3 regions of the Crossiella sp. CA198 genome follow, and region 3 is predicted to be linked to each of the others. Evidence: riboswitches for the same ligand, from Rfam matches in the RefSeq annotation. Region 3 holds a riboswitch; each other region holds the start of a gene.
The links. A riboswitch is a leader RNA that binds a small molecule or an ion and turns the genes downstream of it on or off. The one in region 3 is predicted to bind S-adenosylmethionine.

Region 1 (7,350 bases), on a different contig from region 3:
GTGCACCGGGGTGACGAACTTCAGGTCGCCGCCGCGCTCCTTGAGGAACTCGGTGAGGTAGGGCACGTGCTGGAAGTAGTTGGCCTCCAGCTGCTTGTCCACCAGCGAGGTGTTGGGCAGCACGTAGTCCTGGAACTCCACCACCTCGATCTTGAGGTTCTTGCTGGCGGCCAGGTTGTCCTTGACCCAGTTGAGGATCTTGGCGTGCGGCACCGGGCTGACCGCGACCCGCAGGGTGGCCTCCTGGTTGGCGGCGTTGTCGGCGCCGCCGCCGCAGGCGGTCAGGGTGAGGGCGGCGGTGACGACGGTCGCGATGAGGGCGTGCACCCGCATGGAACTGGTCCTATCTAGACGGTGATCTGGCGGCGACGGTCGACCGTGCGCGAAACAAGATCAAAGAGGTATTGCACGAGGAAGGTGAGCGCGGCGAGCGCGGCCACCGAGGTGTAGAGCAGGCGGGAGTCGAAGCGCTGGTACCCGTAGGTGATGGCCAGGTTGCCCAGGCCACCGCCGCCGACCGCGCCCGCCATCGCGGAGTAGCCGATCAGCGCCACCGCGGTGACCCCGATGGCCGAGATCAGCGCCGGACCGGCCTCCTTGACCAGCACACTGCGCACGATCTTGGGCTTGCTCGCGCCGGTGGTCAGGGCGGCCTCGACCACGCCGACCGGCACCTCCCGCAGCGCGGACTGCACCAGCCGGGCCAGGAACGGGATGGCGCCGATGGTCAGCGGCACGGTCGCCGGACCGCTGCCGATGTAGCTGCCCACCAGCGCGCGGGTCAGCGGGATGAGCGCGACCAGCAGGATGATGAACGGCAGCGACCTGGTCAGGTCCACGATGAAGCCCAGCACCCGGTAGACCAGCGGTTGCGGCCGCAGTCCGCCGGGTGCGCTGGCGTGCAGCAGCACGCCGAGCGGGACGCCGCCGAGCACTGCGAACAGGGTGCCGAGTCCGACCATCAGGCCGGTCTCGGCCCCCGCCTGGGCGAGCTTGTCGAATACTTCCGCCCAGGGTGTTGCCTGTTTCACGCGGCTGCTCCTCCAGCGAGCACAGTCGGCCTGCGGCGGACGACGGCGCCGCGCTCGGCGATCCAGTCGAAGGCCGCGTCGGCGTTGGCTCCGGTCAACGCGACCCGGAACCGGGCCACGGGGGTGTCGGCGAGACGGGTCATCCCGCCGCCCAGCAGGTTCAGGTCCACCTCGAAGCGGCTGGCCGCCTCGGGCAGCAGCGCGCCGACGGCGGCGAAGCCGACCAGCACGACATCGGCCACCCGGTCGAAGCGGGCGTCGGTGTCCCCGGCGCGCACGATGTCCTCCACGCCCGGCAGCAGCGCGCCGGAGGTGCGCGACCCGGCCTGGGTGACCAGATCGAGGACCTTGCCGTGCTCGACCACCTGGCCGCGGTCGAGCACCGCGACGTCATCGCAGATCCGGCGCACCACGCTCATGTCGTGCGTGACCACCAGCACGGTCACACCCAGTTCGGCGCGGGCCCGGTCCAGCACGGTCAGCACCGAGGCGGTGGTGTCCGGGTCCAGCGCGGAGGTGGGCTCGTCGGCCAGCAGCACCGAGGGGTTGGCGGCCAGCGCGCGGGCGATCGCGACCCGCTGGCGCTGCCCGCCGGAGAGCTGGTCAGGGTAGTTTCCGGCCTTGTCGGCCAGGCCGACCAGGTCGAGCAGTTCGACCACCCGCTTGCGCCGGGATTCCACCGGCGCGCCCGCGGCCTCCAGCGGCAGCGCGATGTTGCCTGCCGCGGTGCGCTGGCGCAGCAGCGAGTCGTTCTGCGGCACCACGCCGATCTGGCGGCGGGCGGCCCGCAGCGCGGAGCCGCGCAGGGTCACCAGGTCGGTGCCGTCGACCAGGATGCCGCCCGAGTCGGGCTGTTCCAGCAATGCGATGCACCGGGCGAGCGTGGACTTGCCCGCGCCGCTCTCGCCGACGACGCCGCACACCGTTCCAGCGGGGACCTGGAGCGAGACGCCGTCGAGTGCGACGGTCGTGCCACTGCGGCCCCGGTAGGCCTTGGTCAGGTTCTCAACTGTGATCACGATGTCTCCATGGCAGGGCGGAACCGCGCTCGGCGGCCCGCGCACACCTGTTGCCCGGATGAATCCCGGGCAGAAAGCGGGTAGAGCGTTCTGGTGGAGGAGAGCGCGCCGTCAGACGGGCGGCAGACCGGTCAGGATCGACAACCGGTGACCGTGCGACGGCCGTGATCGACTACGCGTCGGCGCGTGAGTACGTGCATGAGCTTCATGTCTGCTCCATCGCTCCTGGCGGTAGCACCTGCCCAGGGACTGGGCGGTTGCTGCGGCTTCACAGATCCAGGTCTCTCGGCCGCTCGGGATGGATTTACTCGGACAGTACAACGGACCCACTCGAAGAAAAGCAAGTGGATCCGCCCGTTCGGCCGTGGTTCGTTCGCCAGATCACATGCTGTAACGAACAAGCAGGTGCGACGAACGCACCCCTTGGGGTCAACACGGCACCGAGCGTGGTTATTCCCCGAGTTCCGCCTCGGTTTTGGCGATCTTGACGAAGGCGTGGATGTCGAGCTGCTCGCCCCTGGCGGTCGGCTCGATCCCGGCCGCGGCCAGCACCCGGCCCGCGCGGTCGGCGGACCCGGCCCAGTTCGCCAGCGCGGCGCGCAGGCCCTTGCGGCGCTGGGCGAAGGCGGCCTCGATCACCGCGAACACCGCGGCCTTGTCCTCGCCCTCCGGCTCGGCCCTGCGAGTGAAGGCGACCAGCGCGGAGTCCACGTTGGGCACCGGCCAGAACACCGCGCGCGGCACCGCCGAGGCCCGGCGCATCCCGGCGTACCAGGCGGCCTTGACGCTGGGCACGCCGTAGATCCGGCTGCCGGGACCGGCGGCCAGCCGGTCGGCGACCTCGGCCTGCACCATGACCAGGCCGGTGCGCAGCGAGGGCAGTTCGGCCAGCAGGTGCAGCACCACCGGCACGGCCACGTTGTAGGGCAGGTTGGCCACCAGCGCGGTCGGCGCGGGCTCGCCCAGGTCGGCGGCGCGCACCCGCATCGCGTCGGCCAGCACCACCCGCAGGTTCGCCGCCAGCTCGGGCGCGCGTTCGGCCGCGGTGGTCGGCAGCAGGCCGGCCAGCACCGGGTCGATCTCCACCGCGACCACCGAGCGGCAGGCGGGCAACAGGGCCAGGGTCAGCGAGCCGAGCCCTGGCCCGACCTCCAGCACGACGTCCTCGGCGGTGAGCCCGGCCTCCCACACGATGCGGCGCACCGTGTTGGGGTCGTGCACGAAGTTCTGCCCCAGCTTCTTGGTGGGACGCACGTCCAGCTCGGCGGCCAGCCGACGCACATCGGCCGGGCCGAGGAGCGAGACGCCCTGCGGCCCGGCCGGTGCCGGAGTTTCAGTCACCCGGAAAGACTACTTGGGCAGTCCGAGCTTCGAGGAACAGTGCGGCCAGGCGCCGTAGCCACCGCGGGCGTCCCGGAGCTTGGTGGCCACCGCGATCTGCTGCTCCCGGCTGGCCTGGTGCGGCAGCGGGGCGTACTGCGCGCCGCCGTAGGCCCGCCAGGTGCTCGCGTTGAACTGGAGGCCGCCGTAGTAGCCGTTGCCGTTGTTGATCGCCCAGTTCCCGGTGGCCTCACACTGCGCCAGCCGGTCCCACACCGCGCCGTCCGGGGGCATCTTGGTGCCGACCCGGAGCTTCTTCGGCTTGGCTTCCTTGACGACCTTGGTGCCCAGCTTCTCCCGGGCGGTCTCCTTGCCGTTCTTCATGGTGACCCGGTAGGTGACCATCTGCTCGCCGGGCGTGCCCGGGTCCTCGACCTTCTGCTCACCGCGCAGCATGGTCGGGTCCTCGGTCTTCTCGACCGGGGGCTCGATGGCTTCCTTCTTGTTCACCACGGTCACGCCGGTGCGGCTGACGTGGATCTCCGCGCCGTCGCTGATCTTGCCGTCGGCGCCCAGGTTGACCGCGTCGGACGGGCCGAGGCTGAGCTGGAGCTGCTGGAGCAGTTCGGAGACGGTCAGCGCGGTGGTCTTCATCCGCTGCGGCTCGTTGCCGCCGTCGAAGAGCGTGACGTTCTTCGGGGTCTTGATCTCCAGCGCCAGGCCGTCCACCGGGATGGCCGCGGTGCGGTCCTTGGACAGCCAGGCGCCGTCGTGGTTGATGCCGAGCTGGTTGAGCGCGTCGCCGACGGTGCGGGCGCGCACCCAGGACTCGGTGGGCTGGCCGTCCACGGTCATCTTCAGCTGGCGGCCGCGCTCGAGCACGATCTTGCCGCCGTCGGCGATGGAGGCCTGCGGGGACGGGCTCAGCGCGTCGTGCGCCTTGGTGGCCAGCCCCTGGTCCTCCAGGACCTGGGCGACCGTGCTGGCGTAGGTGCGCACGGTGTGCTGGGTGCCGTCGATGTCGACGGTGACCTGCTTGTCCATCGCGACCGCTGCCGCGCCACCGCCGGTGAGCGTGATCAGCGCGGCGGCCACCCCGGCCTTGAGGAAGCGGCGCTTCCAGTCGGTGACGGCCTCCACCAGCACCGGCGGGACCTCGCCGCGGGCGCGGGCCTCGCGGTCCGCGTCGTCCTCCGGCCGGAGGTCGCGCAGCGCCGGGAGCATGGTGGTCTCGGCGTTGAGCAGGCCGATCAGTTCGTCGATGTCGACGTCCACGCTGTCCAGCAGCGCGTAGGCGTCGGGGCCGAGGACCTGGAGCACGTCATCGGTGGTGACGCTCAGGGACATCGACGGATGGCTGGGGTGGTCCAGGTTGACGCCCCGGAACGCCGGCCGGTCCATGACGGCGACGTTGTGCGCGGGGTTCTGCTCAAACCAGGAGTCCGAAGAAGAGGTGTCCTCGAACGTTCCAGTACCCACGGCAACACCACGGGGTTTGCCGGTTCCTGTCACGGGGTCGATACCTCCAGGAGGCGGTGTTCATGCAAGGCACGCCACGGTTGGTCGACGAGCCCCGACACACGTCTCCCTGTTTGGTGCGCACCGTCCCCGAAACCTGGTGTCCCGGGAACGATCACGGGACAGTAACGAGTCCCAGGGGGTTGCGCAAAGACCCCATTGGCGTTTTGTGACCTCGACCACAGCAACGGAAAAGGGTTACCAAGCGTCGTCAACGGGTAACCGACCGCTCTGCCAGCCGGAACACCCGTTCGGCCGTCGCGGAGGTGATCTCGGCGATCTCGGCCACATCCACTCCCCTGAGTGACGCGATGACACGCGCTGTATAGGTAACGGCGTAGGGCTCGTTGGGCCGGCCGCGGTAGGGGTGCGGGGTCAGGAACGGAGCGTCGGTCTCGATCAGGAACTGGTCGTCCGGCACCAGCCGGGCCGCTTCCCGGAGGTCCGCGGAGTTACGGAAGGTCACTGGACCGGCGAAAGACAGCACATAGCCCTTATCCACACACTTCCGGGCAAACGCAGCGTCACCGGAGAAGCAGTGGAAGACCACGGTGTCCGGCGCCCCCTCCTCGTCCAGGATCCGCAGCACGTCCGCGTGCGCGTCCCGGTCGTGGATCATCAGCGCCTTGTCCAGCCGCTTGGCCAGGTCGATGTGCCAGCGAAAGGCCAGGTCCTGGGCCGCGGGCGGGGCGTAGTCCCAGTAGTAGTCGAGCCCGGTCTCGCCCACCGCGACCACCCGCGGCGCGGCGGCCAGCTTCTCCAGCTCGGTCCGCTCGGCGTCGCCGAACACGCTGGTCCGGGTGGGATGCAGGGCGACGGCGGCGAACACCCGCTCATCCCAGCCAGCCGCCTCCACCACCCACCGCGCCGAGGGCAGGTCATCGGCCACGGTGATCACCCGCCCCACACCGACCGAGGCGGCCCGGTCCAGCGCGGCCCGCACCGAGTCGGGGTCGGTGAATCCGCAGGCATCCAGATGGGTGTGCGCGTCGATCACCGGCGCCGGAAGCGGTTCCGGCATCGGCGGCGGGTCGCCCTTGCGTCCGTGGTCAGCCACGGAGAACTAGCCTAGGAGACATGTCGGCGACTACCCGCCTCGCGGTGCTTGGCGCGGTGCGCATGCTCGCGCCGGTGAACTACTACCAGGTCCGCCGCAACCTGCTGAGCTGGAACATCGACCGCTGGGCGAACATCCAACCCGGCTCGATCTTCCACGCCCTCAAGTCCATGCACCGCGACGGCCTGCTCACCGCCGAGGAATCCGGGACCGAGGGCAGCACCCGCCAGAAACTGATCTACTCGATGACCCCAGCGGGCAACGCCGAGTACCTGGACCTGTTGCGCGCGGCCTGGATCCGCGAGGCCTACTCCCTGGACGGCCTGATGACCGCGATCTGCCTGCTGCCGGACCTGCCCCCCGAGGAACTGATCCCGTTGCTGAAGCACCGGATCGTCCGGATCGAGGCGGACCTGCTGATGACCCGCTCCGGCCAGGAGACGGTGCGCGCGCCCGGCAAGCCACGACACATCGTGGAACTGTTCGAGCTGACCGGCGAACTGGGCAACGCCGAACTGACCTGGTGCCGCAACCTGCTGACGAAGCTGGAGGCCGGGGAGTACCAGGGCTGGCAGATCACGGAGTAGCCCCAGGCGACAGCCAAGGCAACGTAGGACGACTCTGTTGGCGAATCGGCGGCGTGATCCACGCCCCGTACAACTTGGGCCAACTGGTACGCCCACTTGAGCCAAACCGGCGTACCAGTTGGCCCAACTCGCCGGAAGATCGGCACGCCAGGGCGAATTCGCCAACAGAGGCGTCCCACAACGGCCAACGCGGCGTACGACAACAGCCAACGTGCCGTACGAGAACGGCCAACACTCCGGCGGTGGGGTTGATCTTCGCTTGACGGCGAGGCCGAGCGTCCTTCATTCTCCTTGTAGTCAAATTTGACCAATACAATTTGACCTAGGAGTCGAGATGATCACAGCGCGCGGGCTGGCCCGCCGCTTCACCAGTAAGGGCGGGCCGGTTGACGCGGTCCGGGGTGTGGATCTGGACGTGGCGCCGGGCGAGCTGGTCGGGTTTCTCGGGCCGAACGGGGCCGGGAAGACCACCACGTTGCGGATGCTGACCACGCTGCTCAGCCCGACCGCGGGCACCGCCACCGTCGCCGGGCACGATCTGCGCCGGGACCCGGTCGGCGTGCGGCGACGGATCGGCTACGTGGCCCAGGGCGGCAGTGTCGCCTTCGACCGGGGGGTGGCCGAGGAACTCACCATGCAGGCCCGGTTCTACCGTTGCGATCCGGCCGATGCCCTTGCGCTGCTTGGACAACTGGAGCTGGTGGGGGTGGAGGACCGCGAGTGCGGGTCGCTCTCCGGTGGGCAGCGGCGGCGGCTGGAGATCGCCATGGGGCTGGTGCACCGGCCGCCGCTGCTGTTCCTGGACGAGCCGACCAGTG
Region 2 (7,350 bases), on a different contig from region 3:
TTCCGGTTGCCCTGGCGGGAACAGACCTTCCTGGCCTGGTCCGGGTTGCGCGGCGCGGTGCCCATCGTGCTGGCCATGATCCCGGTGACCCAGGGCGTGGCGGGCGCGCAGACCCTGGTCGACGTGGTGTTCGTGCTGGTCGTGCTGCTCACCCTGATCCAGGGCAGCACCCTGCCCGCGCTGGCCCGCTGGCTGGGCCTGGTGCGCCGAGGGGAGATGCAGGAGGTCCAGGTCGACGCGGGCCCGCTGGACGAGCTGGGCGCGGAGCTGCTGCAGATCCGCATCCCCGAGGGCTCCAAGCTGCACGGCGTCTACGTCTCCGAACTGCGCCTGCCCGCGGGCGCCACGGTGAGCCTGGTGGTCCGCGCGGGCAAGGGCTTCACCCCGCAACCGGTCACCCGGCTCCAGTTCGACGACCAGCTGCTGGTGGTCAGCACCGAAACGGCCAGGGACGAGGCGGAGAAACGCATCCGCGCCATCGACCGCGCGGGCCGCTACGCCCACTGGCGCGGTGAACGCGGCGAGAGTTAGCCGGTGCAGTCGGTCGGCACCCATTCCGCGGTGACGTCGGCGGCGACCACCACGATCGTGCCGGTCACGCAGCCGAACTCGTGCCGCACGCCGTGCTCGTCGGGGAGCAGCTCGTCCAGCATCAGGTCCTTGGGCAGGGTGCCAGGCGGGTCCACGGTGTACTCGGTGACGCCGGTGTAGCGCAGCACCAGGTCGGCGTCGTGTTTCCAGCAGTTGTGCCGCAGTTCGAGGACGAGGTGGTCGCCTTCGGTGCGCGGTGCGGTGGGTTTGAGGTCCTTCACGCATCGCTTGCCGAAGAAGTCGTAGTGCCCAGGGTCGGTGGCGAAGGCCCGCGCGCCGGGTGGCAGGTCGGCGGCCAGGGTCGGCAGCACGGCCAGGTAGGCCTCCGGGTCGATCCAGGAGGAGCTGTCGTCCACGGGCACGATCACGTATTTCATCGCGTTCGAGTCTGCCACCTGCGCCAACCCGGTTTTCCGCCTAGCCCTCGGCGGGCCGTTCCCGCTCCGCGGCGATCCGCACCGCCCACTCCAGGAAACGGAGCGAGACCTCGCGAGATCGCTGAACTGGATGACCTCGATCTCCCGGCCGTCGAAGGTCGGCATGGCTCTCCTTGCTCCATTTGGCGGACATCGTTTGGGGCCTGACGGTCCGCGCCCAACTGGCTACCTTCATGAACTCCTTCACCCGAAAGGGTGCCCCCTGTAAGGAGTCAACATGTCGGGGAACCGCCGTTCCACCTGGTTGCTGGCCGCGGCCGCACTGCTCTCCGGTGGGCTGCTGCTCGCGCCTGCCGCGGTGGCCGCGCCGCTGGCCGACCCGGTGCTCTCGTTGCCGTTCGCCACCGGCCAGCACACCTATTCGGCCGGGGTGCACTCGGACAACGGGCAGAGCGGGGTCAAGAACGCCATCGACTTCTCGCCCAACGATGGCATCGCCCGGTCCGCCGCGGCGGGCACGGTGCGGATGCAGCGCTGTTCCGGCGGCGACTGGGTGACCGTGGATCACTCGGACGGGTGGCGTACCGGGTACTACCACCTGGAGGGCATCCAGGTTCAGGACGGGCAGTCCGTCTCGGCCGGGACGCCGCTGGGGCGTACGGGCAACGCGTTGCCGTGTGGTGGGTCCAGCTCGGGTGCGCATGTGCACTTCACGCTGTGGCAGCTCAACGCCGCGCCGAGCGTGAGCGCGGACTGGAGCGGGCTGTCCTATGACGAGGTGAGCACCCGGGTCGCGGACGAGGTCGGGGTGCCGGTGGATGGCAAGGTGCTCGGCGCGTGGCGGTTCCGGGCCGGGGCTCAGCAGTACTCCGGGCGCGCGGAGCGGGTCGGCGACGGGTTCAGCGTGACGTTGCCGGGGCGGTTCCAGGTCTGAGCGTGGTGACCGGGACGGCCCGTGGCTGGGCCGTCCCGGTGCTGTGCGTCACTCTGGATCAGACGCGGTGGAACCATTCCTGCACTTCGTAGTCCGGTCGGTTCGGGTCGACGAAATCCGTTCGCCAGACAATCCACAGCTGGCCAGGGCGGTATTGCGACATCTTCGCCCAGACATGTCGCTTGGCGTAGCCGTGGTCGTAGAAAGCGTGGATGTGGCCGGCGGACTGGCGGAATTCGGAATTGCTCCAGCCCCAGTCGCAGTTGGTCGGTGAGCATTTCCCGAACACGCGCATGGTCCAGCCCGCGTCGTGCACGATGCGGCAGATCGAGCCCTCGCAGACGGTGACCGACTGGCAGTCCCGCAGCTCGGCCCTGGCGATGCCGGTGGCGTTCGGATCGGCGTTGTTCCAGTTGCCGTGTTCAACCGCGTGACCACTGCAAAGCAGCGGGGCGGCGACGCCGCCGGGTGCCGCGAGCTTCGCCGTGACCCCCGCCGGCGCGGTCTCGGCCGGGATCGGCTGCTCGGCGGGCGCGGCCTGCGCGGCGGCCGCCGCGCCCAGGATCGCGGTGCTCATCATCATGGTCGCCACGGCTAATCGAACAAAGCCGTGCCGGATTCTGCTTGTGTTGCTTTTCTCCATAACAGCCCCCTGCTGTGGAATTTCCGGTTCTGGTTACCGGTTCAGTCAGGCTAGACCCGGAAGAAATATCAACTCGGTGGGTGGTGGGGAATCGCCCCAACCGGTGCCCGATCAGTTGCCCGTTCGGCGGGGCCGGGCGGATCAGGCGGCTTCCCGGTATCTGGAATGGGGGCTTCCCAAGTCGCCGGGTCGTCGGCTAGCTTCGAGGCCAAGGTCATGAGTACCAGCAACAAGCCCCGGCTCGCTGGTCGGCAACCCTCCTACCGCGGTGGGGTGCTCCGGGTGAGGACCTGGTCCGTCGTGAGGTGCGACGGGCAAGCGCGGGCCTCCCAGCAGGTCCGATCCGGATCCTGGAGGCTTGTATGTCGCTCGCTGTCATCCCGGCGCAGACCACCCCCGCGGTCACCGCACCCACCGCCCCGGTCGTCCCGGCCGTGGTCGGCGCGCACACCACGGTCCCGCTGGTCACCGGGGAACGCGTGACCTACGCCAACCTCGACCACGGGGCCAGCGCGCCGTGTCTGGCCGCGGTCCGCGACGCCGTGGACGAGCTGCTGCCCTACTACGCCAGCGTGCACCGCGGCGCGGGCTTCGCCTCCCAGGTGTGCACCAAGGTCTACGAGCAGGCCAGGGACGTGGTGCGGAAGTTCGTCGGGGCGCACGCCACCGATGTCGTGGTGTTCACCCGCAACAGCACCGACGCGCTGAACCTGCTGGCCCGCAGCGTGCCCAAGGGCGCCAGCGTGGTCACCTTCGACACCGACCACCACGCCGCGCTGCTGCCCTGGCGCGGCCCCCGGGTCACCCGGATCGCCACCCCGGAGACCCCGCAGGGCGCGATCGGCGCGCTGGAGGAGGCGCTCGGGCGCACGCCCGAGGGCGCGCGGCTGGTCGTGCTGACCGGGGCGTCCAACGTCACCGGCGAGCTGTGGCCGGTGCGTGAACTGGCCGCGGTGGCCCGCCGCTTCGGCGCCCGGATCGCCCTGGACGCCGCGCAGCTCGCCCCGCACCGCCCGGTGGACATCCAAGCCCTGGACGTGGACTACGTGGTGCTCTCCGCGCACAAGCTCTACGCGCCCTACGGCAGCGGCGCGCTGGTCGGCCGGGCGGACTGGCTGCACGTGGCCGAGCCGTACCTGGTCGGCGGCGGGGCCACCAAGCACGTGGTGGACTGGGGCGATCACCTCGGCGTCGGCTGGGCGCCCGCGCCCGAGCGGCACGAGGCCGGTTCGCCGAACGTGGTGGGCGTGCACGCCTTCGCCAGCGCCTGCCAGAGCATCACCCAGCACGGCTGGGACGCGGTGATCGCGCACGAGACCGAGCTGTTCACCCGGCTGCGCGCCGGGCTCAACACCCTCCCCGGCTTCCGCGAGCTGTCCATCTTCGGCGCGGCCCAGGAGCGGGTCGGCGTGGTGAGCTTCACCCTCGACGGCCAGGACCCCGGCCTGGTGGCCACGGTGCTCTCGGCCGAACACGGCATCGGGGTGCGCGACGGCGCCTTCTGCGCGCACATCGCCACCCGGCGACTGCTCGGCCAGGCCGGGTCGGGCACCGACCGCGCGGTGCGGATCAGCCTGGGGCTGGGCACCACCGCCGAGCACATCGACCGGGTGCTGGACGCGCTGCGCGACCTGGTCGCGCACGGGCCGGGCTGGAAGTACGAGATCGTGGACGGGCGCTGGGCGCCGGTGAACGACCCGCGCCCGCTGCCGCCCTTCGTGGCGGGCTGAGCTGGCTGAGTAAGCCCTGGTCCCGGAGTGCGGGACAATGGGGCGGTGAGCACGGACGACAAGCCGCCCCGCCGCCTGGTGCCCTTCGCCCTGGTGGCGATCGCGGTCTTCGCGGCGGACCTGAGCACCAAGGACCTCGCGGTCGCCGCGCTCGACGGGCAGCCGCCGGTCCGCCTGGCCGGTGGTGCGCTCTACCTGGTGCTGCTGCACAACCCGGGTGCGGCGTTCTCGCTGTTCCCCGGACAGACCTGGCTGCTGACGATGATCACCGCGCTGGTGGTGCTGGCCATCCTGGCCTTCGCGCCGAGGCTGCGCTCCACCGGCTGGGCGCTGGGCATCGGCCTGGTGCTGGGCGGCGCCACGGGCAACCTGGCCGACCGGCTGACCCGCCCGCCCGGCTTCGGCGAGGGCCATGTGGTGGACTTCCTGTCATTGTTCGCCCCTGATGGCAGTGTGTGGCCGGTGTTCAACATCGCCGACGCGGCCATCGTCAGCGGTGGCGTGCTCCTGGTGGTGCTGGCTCTGTTCGGCGTCGATTACGACGGGCGGGTGGCCAAACACAGGACAGACGAGACGAAGGCCAAGGCCACGGTGGAGGAAAACGCGTGAGTGACCAGAGGACCCTGCCAGTGCCGGACGGCCTGGACGGCATGCGGGTGGACGCGGGCCTGGCCAAGCTGCTGGGACTGTCCCGCACGGTCGCGGCCGGCCTGGCCGAGAACGGCGGGGTCCTGCTCGACGGTGCGCCAGCCGGGAAGTCCGACCGGCTGATCGCGGGCTCGTGGCTGGAGATCACCCTGCCCGAGCCCGAGCACCCCGTCGAGCTGGTCCCGGCGGTGGTGGACGGCATGGTCGTGCTCTACGAGGACGACGACATCGTGGTGATCGACAAGCCGGTCGGCGTCGCGGTGCACCCCAGCCCCGGCTGGACCGGTCCGACCGTGGTGGCCGGGCTGGCAGGCGCCGGGATCCGGATCGCCACCTCCGGCGCGGCCGAGCGGCAGGGCGTGGTGCACCGGCTGGACGTGGGCACCACCGGGGTGATGGTGGTGGCCAAGAGCGAGCACGCCTACTCCTGGCTCAAGCGGGCGTTCAAGGAACGCACCGTGGAGAAGCGTTACCACGCCCTGGTGCAGGGCCACCCGGATCCGAGCCGGGGCACCATCGACGCCCCGATCGACCGGCACCCGCGGCAGGACTACAAGTTCGCCGTGGTCGCCAGCGGCAAGCCCAGCGTCACCCACTACGAGGTCCTCGAAGCCTTCCGGGCCGCCTCGCTGGTGGACGTGAAGCTGGAAACCGGGCGCACGCACCAGATCCGGGTGCACTTCTCCGCGCTGAAGCATCCCTGCGTCGGCGACCTGACCTACGGCGCGGACCCGGTGCTGGCCAAGCGGCTCACGCTGACCCGGCAGTGGCTGCACGCCCGGACCCTGGGCTTCCACCACCCCGCGGACGAGCAGTGGGTGGAGTTCAGCAGCGACTACCCTGCCGACCTGCAGGCCGCGCTGGACCTGCTGCGCGAGGAGTGAGGCAGGGCTACAGCTGCGCGGTGAGCACGGTGAACGCGGCCAGTCCCAAGTAGACGATCACGGCCAGATCCCGTTGCCAGCGCAGGAATCGCGGCCGCCGGGTGAGCAGCCGGTGCAGTGGCGCGCTGAGCTGGACGTAGGCCAGGTCCAGGATCAGCGCGACCACGAAACCGACCGCGCCGAGCACCAGCAGGTGCGTGCGGGTGGTGGCCGGATCGGTCCCGGCCGGCACGAACTGCGGCAGGAACGTGAGGAAGAACAGCATCACCTTGGGGTTGAGCACGTTGATCAGCGCCCCGTCCAGGAACAGCCGGACCGGCCTGGACCTGGCTCCGGTGGCCAGGTCCAGACCGGCTGGCTGGCGGTGGGTGCGCACCGCCAGGTACACCAGGTATGCCGCGCCCGCCAGGCGCACCGCGGTGAAGGCCGTCGGCGAGGCCGCCACCAGCGCGGACACCCCGGCCACGGCCGCGATCACGTGCACCAGGGTGCCCGCCTCCACGCCCAGCGCGGACAGGAATCCGGCTCGCCTGCCCTGGGTGAGCGAGCGGGTCAGGATGTAGATCAGGTTGGGGCCGGGCACCAGCACCAGCGTGACGGTGGCCGCGACGAACCCGAGCAGCACGGCGGGCGTCGGCATCTCAGCCCGCCCGCAGCGCGGTGCCGAGCAGCCCGAGTGGCGGCGAGCCGAGGCCGAGCAGCGCGGTGTGGAAGCGGCGCAACGAGAACCCGGCGCCCCACTCCTGCCGGGCCCGCTCGCGCAGGTCGCGGATGAGCAGCTTGCCCCAGGTGTAACAGATGCCGGTGGGATTCAGCACAACCCGGTTCGCCGCGATCTCCGCGGCCGGACCGGCCAGGAAGGCGTCCGTCTTGAACCGTTGCACGGCCTCCTGCTGAGTCATCGTGCCGGTGTGCAGGCCGATGACGCAGGCCATCCGGGTCACCCGCAGCAGCGCGTCCCTGGCCACCGCCGCGGCGAAGCGCGGATCGCCGCCCCGGAAGCCCTCCTCCAGGGCGAGTTCCTCCACGTAGTGCGCCCAGCCCTCGCTGAACCCGTCGTGGATCAGCGTGCGGCGCACCTCGGTGGTGGCCTCGCGCAGCGCCCGGCCGTGGGTGAAGTGACCGGGGGCGACCTCGTGCAGCGCGATCACCGGCAGCGCGTGCCGGGCGAACATGCTCAGCCAGTCCCGGCGCTGGGCCGCGGACCAGGACGGATCACCGGGGTTGACCCGGAACCAGCTCGGCCCATCCGGTTCGGCGGGGGCGGCGGCGGTCATCGTGGCGACCTGCCACGGCTGCGAGGGCGGCACCAGTCCGACCAGGCAGGTGCCGTCGGTGGGCAGGCCCAGTCCGGCTGCCCACTCCAGCACCTCCAGCACGGTGGCCCTGGTCCAGGCGGGCAGCTGGTCCGGGGTGGGGCGGTCGGCGAGCAGGGTCTTCATGGTGGCCTTGGTGCTGCCGAGCGGGTCGATGCGGCGGCAGGACTCGTCCAGCAGGGCGCGCACCCGGTGACGTTCGGCGTCGGCGCGTTCGGCCAGCTCGG
Region 3 (7,350 bases):
CAGCCACCCAACACCCACCCCACCCCCGCCTGCCCACTCGTCGAATCCCCCTGCACCCCAGCCCCTTTCCTCCTTCCCGCCGCAAACCTCCCCACCCGAAACGTGCCCACCGCAAACCAACGCTCCCGAAACCTCCGCCCCCGAAACGTCTCCACCGCGAACCTCCGCACCTCGACTCTCCCCACCCGAAAGGCCCGCCCCCCAGACCTCCACATCCCCAACGCCCACACCACAAACCTCCCCTCCCCAAACCCCACTCCCTCCCCAAACCCCACTCCCTCCCCAAACCCCACCTCCTCCCCACCAACGTCCCCGTCCCCATCCCCGCCAACCTCCCCGACATCACCGCCTGGCCGCCGCAGTCCTCACCGCCTGCGCCCTGTCCGGAGCCGCGGCCATCGGCATCGCCCTCAAAACCCACGCCGCCACAACACATCCCCTGCACACCCCCGCCGAACGAGGCGTCACCGCAGTCCTCACCGGAGTGGTCACCGGCGACCCCCGCCCCATGCGCACCCCGGCCTACGGCGGCCGCCCCGCCAACCGCAACGGCACCGTGCTCACTCTCGCCCTCGACACCGCCCACACCACCGGCGAAACCCTGTCCGTCGGCGGAACGGTCCTCCTGCTCGCCATGCACGAGTCCTGGTCCGACATCTCACCCGGCCAACGCCTCCGCACCACCGGAAAACTCGCCCCAGCCCAACCCGGCGACCTGACCGTCGCCGCCCTCCGTGTCCACAACGCGCCCGAACTCCTTGGCACACCACCGTTCTGGCAACGCGCCGCCACCCACATCCGCGCCGGTCTCCGTCAAGCCAGCTCGGTCCTCCCCACCGACCAAGCCGGTCTGCTGCCCTCCCTGGTGGTCGGTGACACCACCACGCTGGCTCCCCGCGTCATCGCCGACTTCCGCACCGCGGGCCTGGCGCACCTACTGGCCGTCAGCGGCACCAACCTGGCGATCGTCTGCGGCGCGGTTCTGCTGCTGTGCCGGGCACTCCGCACCGGCCCCCGCACCGCGACCGCGGTGGCTGCCTTGGCACTGCTGGGATTCGTCATCCTGGCCCGGCCGCAACCGAGCGTCCTGCGCGCGGCGGTCATGGCCGCGATCGCCCTGTACGCCCTGACCACCGGCCGCGACCGAGCCGCGATCCCCGCCCTGGCCGGCACCGTGACGATCCTGCTGCTCGCCGATCCGGAACTGGCCGGAGACCTGGGCTTCCTCCTGTCCGTGCTGGCCACCGCGGCCCTGGTGCTCCTGGCCCCACGCTGGTCCGACGCCCTGCGCCGCCGTCAGGTCCCCGGCGGCCTGGCCGAGGCCCTGGCCATCCCCGCCGCCGCGCACCTGTTCACCGCCCCCGTGGTGGTCGGCATGACCGGCGAACTCAGCCTCACCGCCATCCTGGCCAACCTGCTCGCCGCCCCGGTGGTCGCCCTGGCCACGGTGCTCGGCGTGCTGGCAGCCGTCCTGTCGGTGATCCACCCCGGCGCGGCCGAACTCCTGGTCCACCTCACCGGCCCGGCGATGTGGTGGCTGGTCACGGTCGCGCACCAGGCCGCCGCCATCCCGATGGCCACCCTGCCCTGGCCCAGCGGCCTCGGCGGAGCCTTCTTGCTCATCGGCGTCCTGATCGTGCTCGCCCTGGTCCTACGCCAACGTCGGTTCCGCGTCCTGCTCATCGCGGCGGCCCTGCTCGCGCTCCTGGTCCTGGTCCCCATCCGAGCCCTGCGCCCCGGTTGGCCACTGCCCGACTGGGCCGTGGTCGCCTGCGATGTCGACCAAGGTGACGCCATCGTCCTGGCCACCGCCGAACCCGGTCGCGCGGTCCTCGTCGACACCGGCCCGGACCCGATCGCCATCACGAACTGCCTCCGCGACCTGGACATCGACCGGATCCCACTGCTCGTCCTCACCCACCTGCACGCCGACCACATCGGCGGCCTGTCCGAGGTCCTCGCCGGGCACCAGGTCGGCGCGGTGGCGATCAGCCCCGTCCAGCAACCACCCTGGGCCATCAAGGAAATCCGCCGCGCCACCGAGTCCGCGGGCGTCCCCTTGACCGAACTGCGACCAGGCACCAGCACGAGCTGGCCCGGCCTGACCATCGACATCCTCGGCCCCCGCAGCCCAGCAGCCCTGGGCGCCACCGGCGACCGCGTCGGCGGCACGGCCCTGAACGACGCCTCTGTCGTCATCCGGGCCCACACCACTGCGGGCCGGGTCCTGCTCACCGGCGACATCGAACTAGCCGGCCAAGCAGACTTGTTGGCGGACAAGGGATCCGAGCTAGCCGCCGACATCCTCAAGGTCCCCCACCACGGATCCCGCTACAGCCTGCCCAGATTCCTGGCCACCGTCCGCCCCCGGATCGCCCTGATCAGCGTCGGCGCCGACAACGACTACGGCCACCCCAGCCCGCTGATCCTGGAAACCCTCCGCACCCAGGGAACCCACATCCTCCGCACCGACCAGGACGGCGACCTGGCCATCGCCCCCAGCCCCGAGGGCCCGGTGATCTCCCGCCACGGCAAGCAAGAATCCCGGACACCACGATGACGCCCAGAACCCCGCCCGTCCCCTCAGCGCCCCACCGCCGCCATCTCCCGGCCCTACCACCCGTCACAAACACCTCCGGCGTGCCCCCCAAGTCGCGAAAGACCAGGTGACACGCCGGACGGCGGGGCTTGGGATCAGAGGCCGAGGGCCTCGCGGACCGCGGCGGCCGACGGGGGAACGGTGGCGCGCGGGCCGATCCGGTCCTGCACCGCGTCCAGGGTCTTGAGGCCGTCGCCGGTGATCAGCAGGACGGTTTCGGCGTCCGGGTCGAGCTGGCCGGTCTCGATGAGCTTCTTGGCCGTCGCGACGGTCACGCCGCCCGCGGTCTCGGCGAAGATGCCCTCGGTGCGGGCGAGCAGCCGGATGCCCTCGACCACCTCTTCATCGGAGACGTTCTCGATGGCGCCGTTGGTACGGCGGACGGTGTCGAGCACGTACGGGCCGTCGGCGGGGGCGCCGATGGCCAGGGAACGGGCGATGGTGTCCGGCTTGACCGGGGTCACCACGTCGTGGCCTGCCTTGAAGGCGGCGGCGACGGGGGAGCAGCCGGTGGCCTGGGCGCCGAAGACGCGGTACGGGGTCTGCTCGACCAGACCCAGTTCGCCCAGTTCGCGGAAGCCCTTGTCGACCTTGGTGAGCTGGGAGCCGGAGGCGATCGGCACCACGATCTGGCTGGGCAGCCGCCAGCCGAGCTGTTCGGCGACCTCATAGCCCAGGGTCTTGGAGCCCTCGGCGTAGTAGGGCCGGACATTGACGTTGACGAACGCCCAGTCCTCGTGGTCCGCGGCCAGCTCGGTGGCCAGGCGGTTCACGTCGTCGTAGTTGCCGTCGACGGCGATCAGCGCGCCGTCGTACACGGCGGTGGTGAGGATCTTGGCCCGTTCCAGCGAGGACGGGATCAGCACGACCGACTCCCAGCCGGCACGGGCCGCGGCCGCGGCGACGGCGTTGGCCAGGTTGCCGGTGGAGGGGCAGGCCAGGACCTTGAAGCCCAGTTCACGGGCGGCGGCCAGGGCGACCGCGACCACGCGGTCCTTGAACGAGTGGGTGGGGTTGCCGGTGTCGTCCTTCACCCAGATCCGGCGGACGCCCAGTGCCTTAGCGAGGCGGTCCGCGCGGACCAGCCTGGTGCAGCCGGGGTCGGTGTTCGGGTGAGCGTCCACAGTGGACGGCACGGGAAGCAGGTTGCGGTAGCGCCAGATCGACTGCGGGCCGGCCTCGATGTCCTCCCGGCGGACGGTCCCGAAGTCGTAACCGACCTCAAGGGGACCGAAACACTCGGAACAGGCGAACTCGGCGGCGAGTGGGACCTGGTGGCCGCACTCCCGGCAGACCAGGCTGCGCGCCGGGCCGAGGTCAAGGGTCTGCTGGGCGCTGTTAGGCGCCTCGATGGTCGTCATCGCGAGGTCTCTCCTCATCTTTCCCGCTGTCGCGGGGCGGATTTGGCACCGTGTTCACCTGCTCCCTCGCGGAATACGCGTCGAGCCTGTGCCGGTTGCCGGGGTGTCGTAGGGCCGATCCCTCTACCCCTCTGGATGAGCTGTATTCAGTTGTCTGGGAATCACCGTACGGCACGGTCGCCACTGAGAGCTACCGCCAACCCAGCATGCGGGAGCCCGCAGGGCTGTCAGACCCCCGTGAAAGGATTGCCGACGTGAGCGCCCCAGCCGTCACCCCGGAGCCGCTGCATCTGGTGATCGGGGAAGAGGAACTGCTGGTCGAGCGGGCCGTCAAGGCGTCTCTGGACGCGGCGCGGCTGGCCGATCCGCAGACCGAGCTGAGCAAGGTCCGGGTGACCGACCTCACCCCGCCGGAGCTGATCGAACTGGTGAGTCCGTCCCTGTTCGCCGAGGGCCGGGTCATCGTGCTGGAGGCCGCCCAAGAGGCGGGCAAGGAGATCGCGGAGGCGATCGGCGCCTACTGCAAGGCGCCCAGCGAGGGTGTTGTGCTGGTGGTCGTGCACAGCGGCGGCGGCCGGGGCAAGCTCGCCAAGGAACTGCCGGACGCACTGCGCAAGGCCGGTGCCAAGGTCACCACCTGCGGGAAGCTGAGCAAAGGCGGCGAGCGCGAGGCCTTCGTCAAGGAGGAGTTCCGCCGGGCCGGTGGCCGGGTCGACCCGGCAGGCTTGGCCGCGCTGATCGAGACCGTGGGCTCGGACCTGCGGGAACTGGCCGCCGCCGCCTCGCAACTGGTGGCCGACACCGGCGGCCAGGTCGATGAGCAGGCAGTGCGCCGCTACCACCGCGGCCGGGCCGAGGTGACCGGGTTCGTGGTCGCGGAGAAGGCGGTGACCGGTGACCGGGCCGGGGCGCTGGAGGCATTGCGGTGGGCCCTGCAGACCGGGGTGCCGCATGTGCTGATCGCGGACGCCCTGGCAGACGCGGTCCGGACCATCGCCCGGGTGATGGCCGGCGGCCGGGCCGACCCGTTCGCACTGGCCGGGCAGCTGGGCATGCCACCGTGGAAAGTGAAGAAGGCCTTGGCCCAGTCCCGAGGCTGGGAACCCGAGGGACTCGCCGAGGCCATGAACCTGGTGGCCAGGCTGAACGCGGATGTGAAGGGCGTCGCCGCCGACGGCGGTTACGCACTGGAACGAGCGGTGCTGAGGTTGATCCTGGTTCGGCGAGGTCGCTGAGCCGGAGGTGAGGTCAAGATCCGGCTCCGGCTCCCGGACCTGGCACCGGTGTGGTCGCGGTCTTGAGTTCGACCCGAGTGCTGGACCTGGTCCGAGCGCCGGGCCGGGCTTGGGCCCGGACCCGGTTAAGCGGAGCGGGCGGCCGCTACGGCTGATGGACCTGACCGGCTGATGGACCTGATCGGCTGAGCCGATCCGCGGATCGTGCCGATCGCGCGGTCCGGCCGGAGGTGGTGCTGGCGAGGTTCCTCGGCCAGCGGCGTGCCGAGGAACCTCGCCGGGGCCTGCCGACTGGCGGGCCGACTGGGGGTGGGGGCGGGCTGAGCCGGATTTAGCCAGCCGCCGACCTGGAGATACCTAGGTAACTTGTGGGTGGGTTGGGTTGAGGTTGGGTGTTCGGGTTGTTGGGGGCCGGTGGTGGGTGGGTGTTGATGCCGGCGGTATGGCACTTCGGTACCACGGGTTTTGTCTGTTGGGGGTCGTGGGGAAGTTTTTGTCACCGTGTGTACCGGCTTTGTTTGCCTTTGTTCTGCCGCTTGGGTGAGTGATGTGCGGAGAGTGGTGGCGCAAATTGCGAGCCGTAGATTGCCGGTGGGTGTGCCTGGCAATCGGTTGCTTGCGTCGAAAGGTCATCGACTGGGTGTTGCGCTCGGTTTTCGTATTTCTGTCAATACGGCGACCGGGTGATACCCGGCGGCCTGCTCAGAAACGGAAGAGCGGGCCCTTTTCCTGGTACAGCACGCAATCGTTGGGGAACGTTTCCTGATAGGTGACGGGGCGGCCGTTCCACATGCCGCGGGCGGTGACGGTGATGGGTGCGTAGATCAGGTAGCACGGTTCCTGGGGGCCGACGTTCACCCTGCGGAAGTCGCCTGCCGCCTTCTTCAGCTCGTGGCAGGACCAGGCGGGCTGGGGGTGGGCGCCGGCGGCCGGTTCGCAGGTCAGCGTGCGTGAGCGGGCGTCCCTGGTCGGGGCCTCGCCGGGGTTGCTGGTCAGCACCAGCCAGCTGGCTGCTCGCGGAGTCGCCGTCGTGGCCGTCGCGGTGGGCGCGGTGACCACGGCAAGGGGCAGCAGGGTTGCTGCCAGCCCGAGTGCCAACGGCAGAAGTCGCTTGCGAGACATTGTTCGCCTTTCAAGGAATGGGTCTGTTTGTGGCAGCCTGTTCCGGCCGCCATGATGAATACGAATACAGTGATTGCGGCGCACGGTGACTGTGGTCACATGACTCCCGGGTAACACCCTTTCCTGTCCCACGAATGGCGGTACGCAACAGTCCCGAAACATACGAAGCTTGTCCTCGAAAGCAACCATGCTTGCCAACGCGCCGGTTCTGCGGTGTCATCAGGACGTAACGCACTTCCGGATGACCGCCCTCGGACGGGACGCGCCTCGAAAGGAATTACCGGTGATTACCCCAGGATCTACCGGGTTGATTTCTCACGGGGCGAAGGGGCAGTTGGTGAAGAACAAAGGTGGTCTGGATGGTGAGACGTCTGCCGTGGGCACGCGGCAGAACTTCTGGCGGGAGTGCCTGCGGCTGCGACCGGCGCTGATCAGGGTGGCCCGGCGGCAGGGCGTGAGCCCGGCCGAAGCGGAGGATGTCGTGCACGATGCGTTCCTCCGTGCCGCACAGTACGCACAGCTCGACCACGGACGGCTGATGCCGTTCCTGGTCGCGGTGGTGAAACGGCTGGGTGTGGACGAGTTGCGGCGGCGGGCATCAGCACAGCAAGTGTGCACCCACCCCAGACTGTTGCCCATGCAGGTGATCGATCCCGCCGATGTGGTGACGGATCGGCATGAGGCTCGCTGGTTGCTGGCCAGGTGTGGGAAATTGAGTCAGCGCGAATGGCTCGTCCTGCTGTGGCTTGACCAGGGACTTCCTCATGAGGAGATCTCGCGTCTGCTCGGCACCACGCGCAGGGCGACCGAGTGCATCGCGAGCAGGGCGCGATGCCGGGTTCGCCGGTGGATGGCTCGTCGGCTCCGCTCAGCAGGGGAGCGAGCCGGCTACTAAATAGGGACCCCGGTGCGGTGTGCAGGGCACCGCACCGGGGACCCGATACGACGAAGGCGCCGCCTCACCTTCCGGTGGGGCGGCGCCTTCGTCGTTCAGCGTTCCGTGCCCTGCGCGCTCCGTGCGGAGCGGCGGACT

Region 1: another riboswitch for S-adenosylmethionine. It lies ahead of ACTOWY_RS28020 (methionine ABC transporter ATP-binding protein); the one in region 3 lies ahead of thrC (threonine synthase).
Region 2: another riboswitch for S-adenosylmethionine. It lies ahead of ACTOWY_RS29210 (aminotransferase class V-fold PLP-dependent enzyme); the one in region 3 lies ahead of thrC (threonine synthase).

Annotation. Positions count from the first base shown of each region.
Region 1 covers NZ_JBQJIM010000017.1:183,725-191,074, reverse strand. The annotation lists gene ACTOWY_RS28030 (MetQ/NlpA family ABC transporter substrate-binding protein) at 1-333, opposite strand, end outside; gene ACTOWY_RS28025 (methionine ABC transporter permease) at 348-1,031, opposite strand; gene ACTOWY_RS28020 (methionine ABC transporter ATP-binding protein) at 1,028-2,050, opposite strand; SAM riboswitch class I at 2,264-2,355, opposite strand; gene rsmA (16S rRNA (adenine(1518)-N(6)/adenine(1519)-N(6))-dimethyltransferase RsmA) at 2,501-3,391, opposite strand; gene ACTOWY_RS28010 (transglycosylase family protein) at 3,401-4,771, opposite strand; gene ACTOWY_RS28005 (TatD family hydrolase) at 5,100-5,909, opposite strand; gene ACTOWY_RS28000 (PadR family transcriptional regulator) at 5,966-6,532, shown strand; gene ACTOWY_RS27995 (ATP-binding cassette domain-containing protein) at 6,867-7,350, shown strand, end outside.
Region 2 covers NZ_JBQJIM010000018.1:191,360-198,709, reverse strand. The annotation lists gene ACTOWY_RS29230 (potassium/proton antiporter) at 1-531, shown strand, start outside; gene ACTOWY_RS29225 (hypothetical protein) at 528-968, opposite strand; gene ACTOWY_RS29220 (M23 family metallopeptidase) at 1,246-1,902, shown strand; gene ACTOWY_RS29215 (hypothetical protein) at 1,961-2,545, opposite strand; SAM riboswitch class IV at 2,758-2,872, shown strand; gene ACTOWY_RS29210 (aminotransferase class V-fold PLP-dependent enzyme) at 2,908-4,275, shown strand; gene lspA (signal peptidase II) at 4,321-4,884, shown strand; gene ACTOWY_RS29200 (RluA family pseudouridine synthase) at 4,926-5,807, shown strand; gene ACTOWY_RS29195 (LysE family translocator) at 5,815-6,447, opposite strand; gene ACTOWY_RS29190 (DUF885 family protein) at 6,449-7,350, opposite strand, start outside.
Region 3 covers NZ_JBQJIM010000002.1:283,340-290,689, reverse strand. The annotation lists gene ACTOWY_RS03960 (DNA internalization-related competence protein ComEC/Rec2) at 509-2,560, shown strand; gene thrC (threonine synthase) at 2,695-3,960, opposite strand; SAM riboswitch class I at 3,972-4,102, opposite strand; gene holA (DNA polymerase III subunit delta) at 4,215-5,195, shown strand; gene ACTOWY_RS03945 (SSI family serine proteinase inhibitor) at 5,898-6,317, opposite strand; gene ACTOWY_RS03940 (RNA polymerase sigma factor) at 6,655-7,212, shown strand; gene rpsT (30S ribosomal protein S20) at 7,350-7,350, opposite strand, start outside.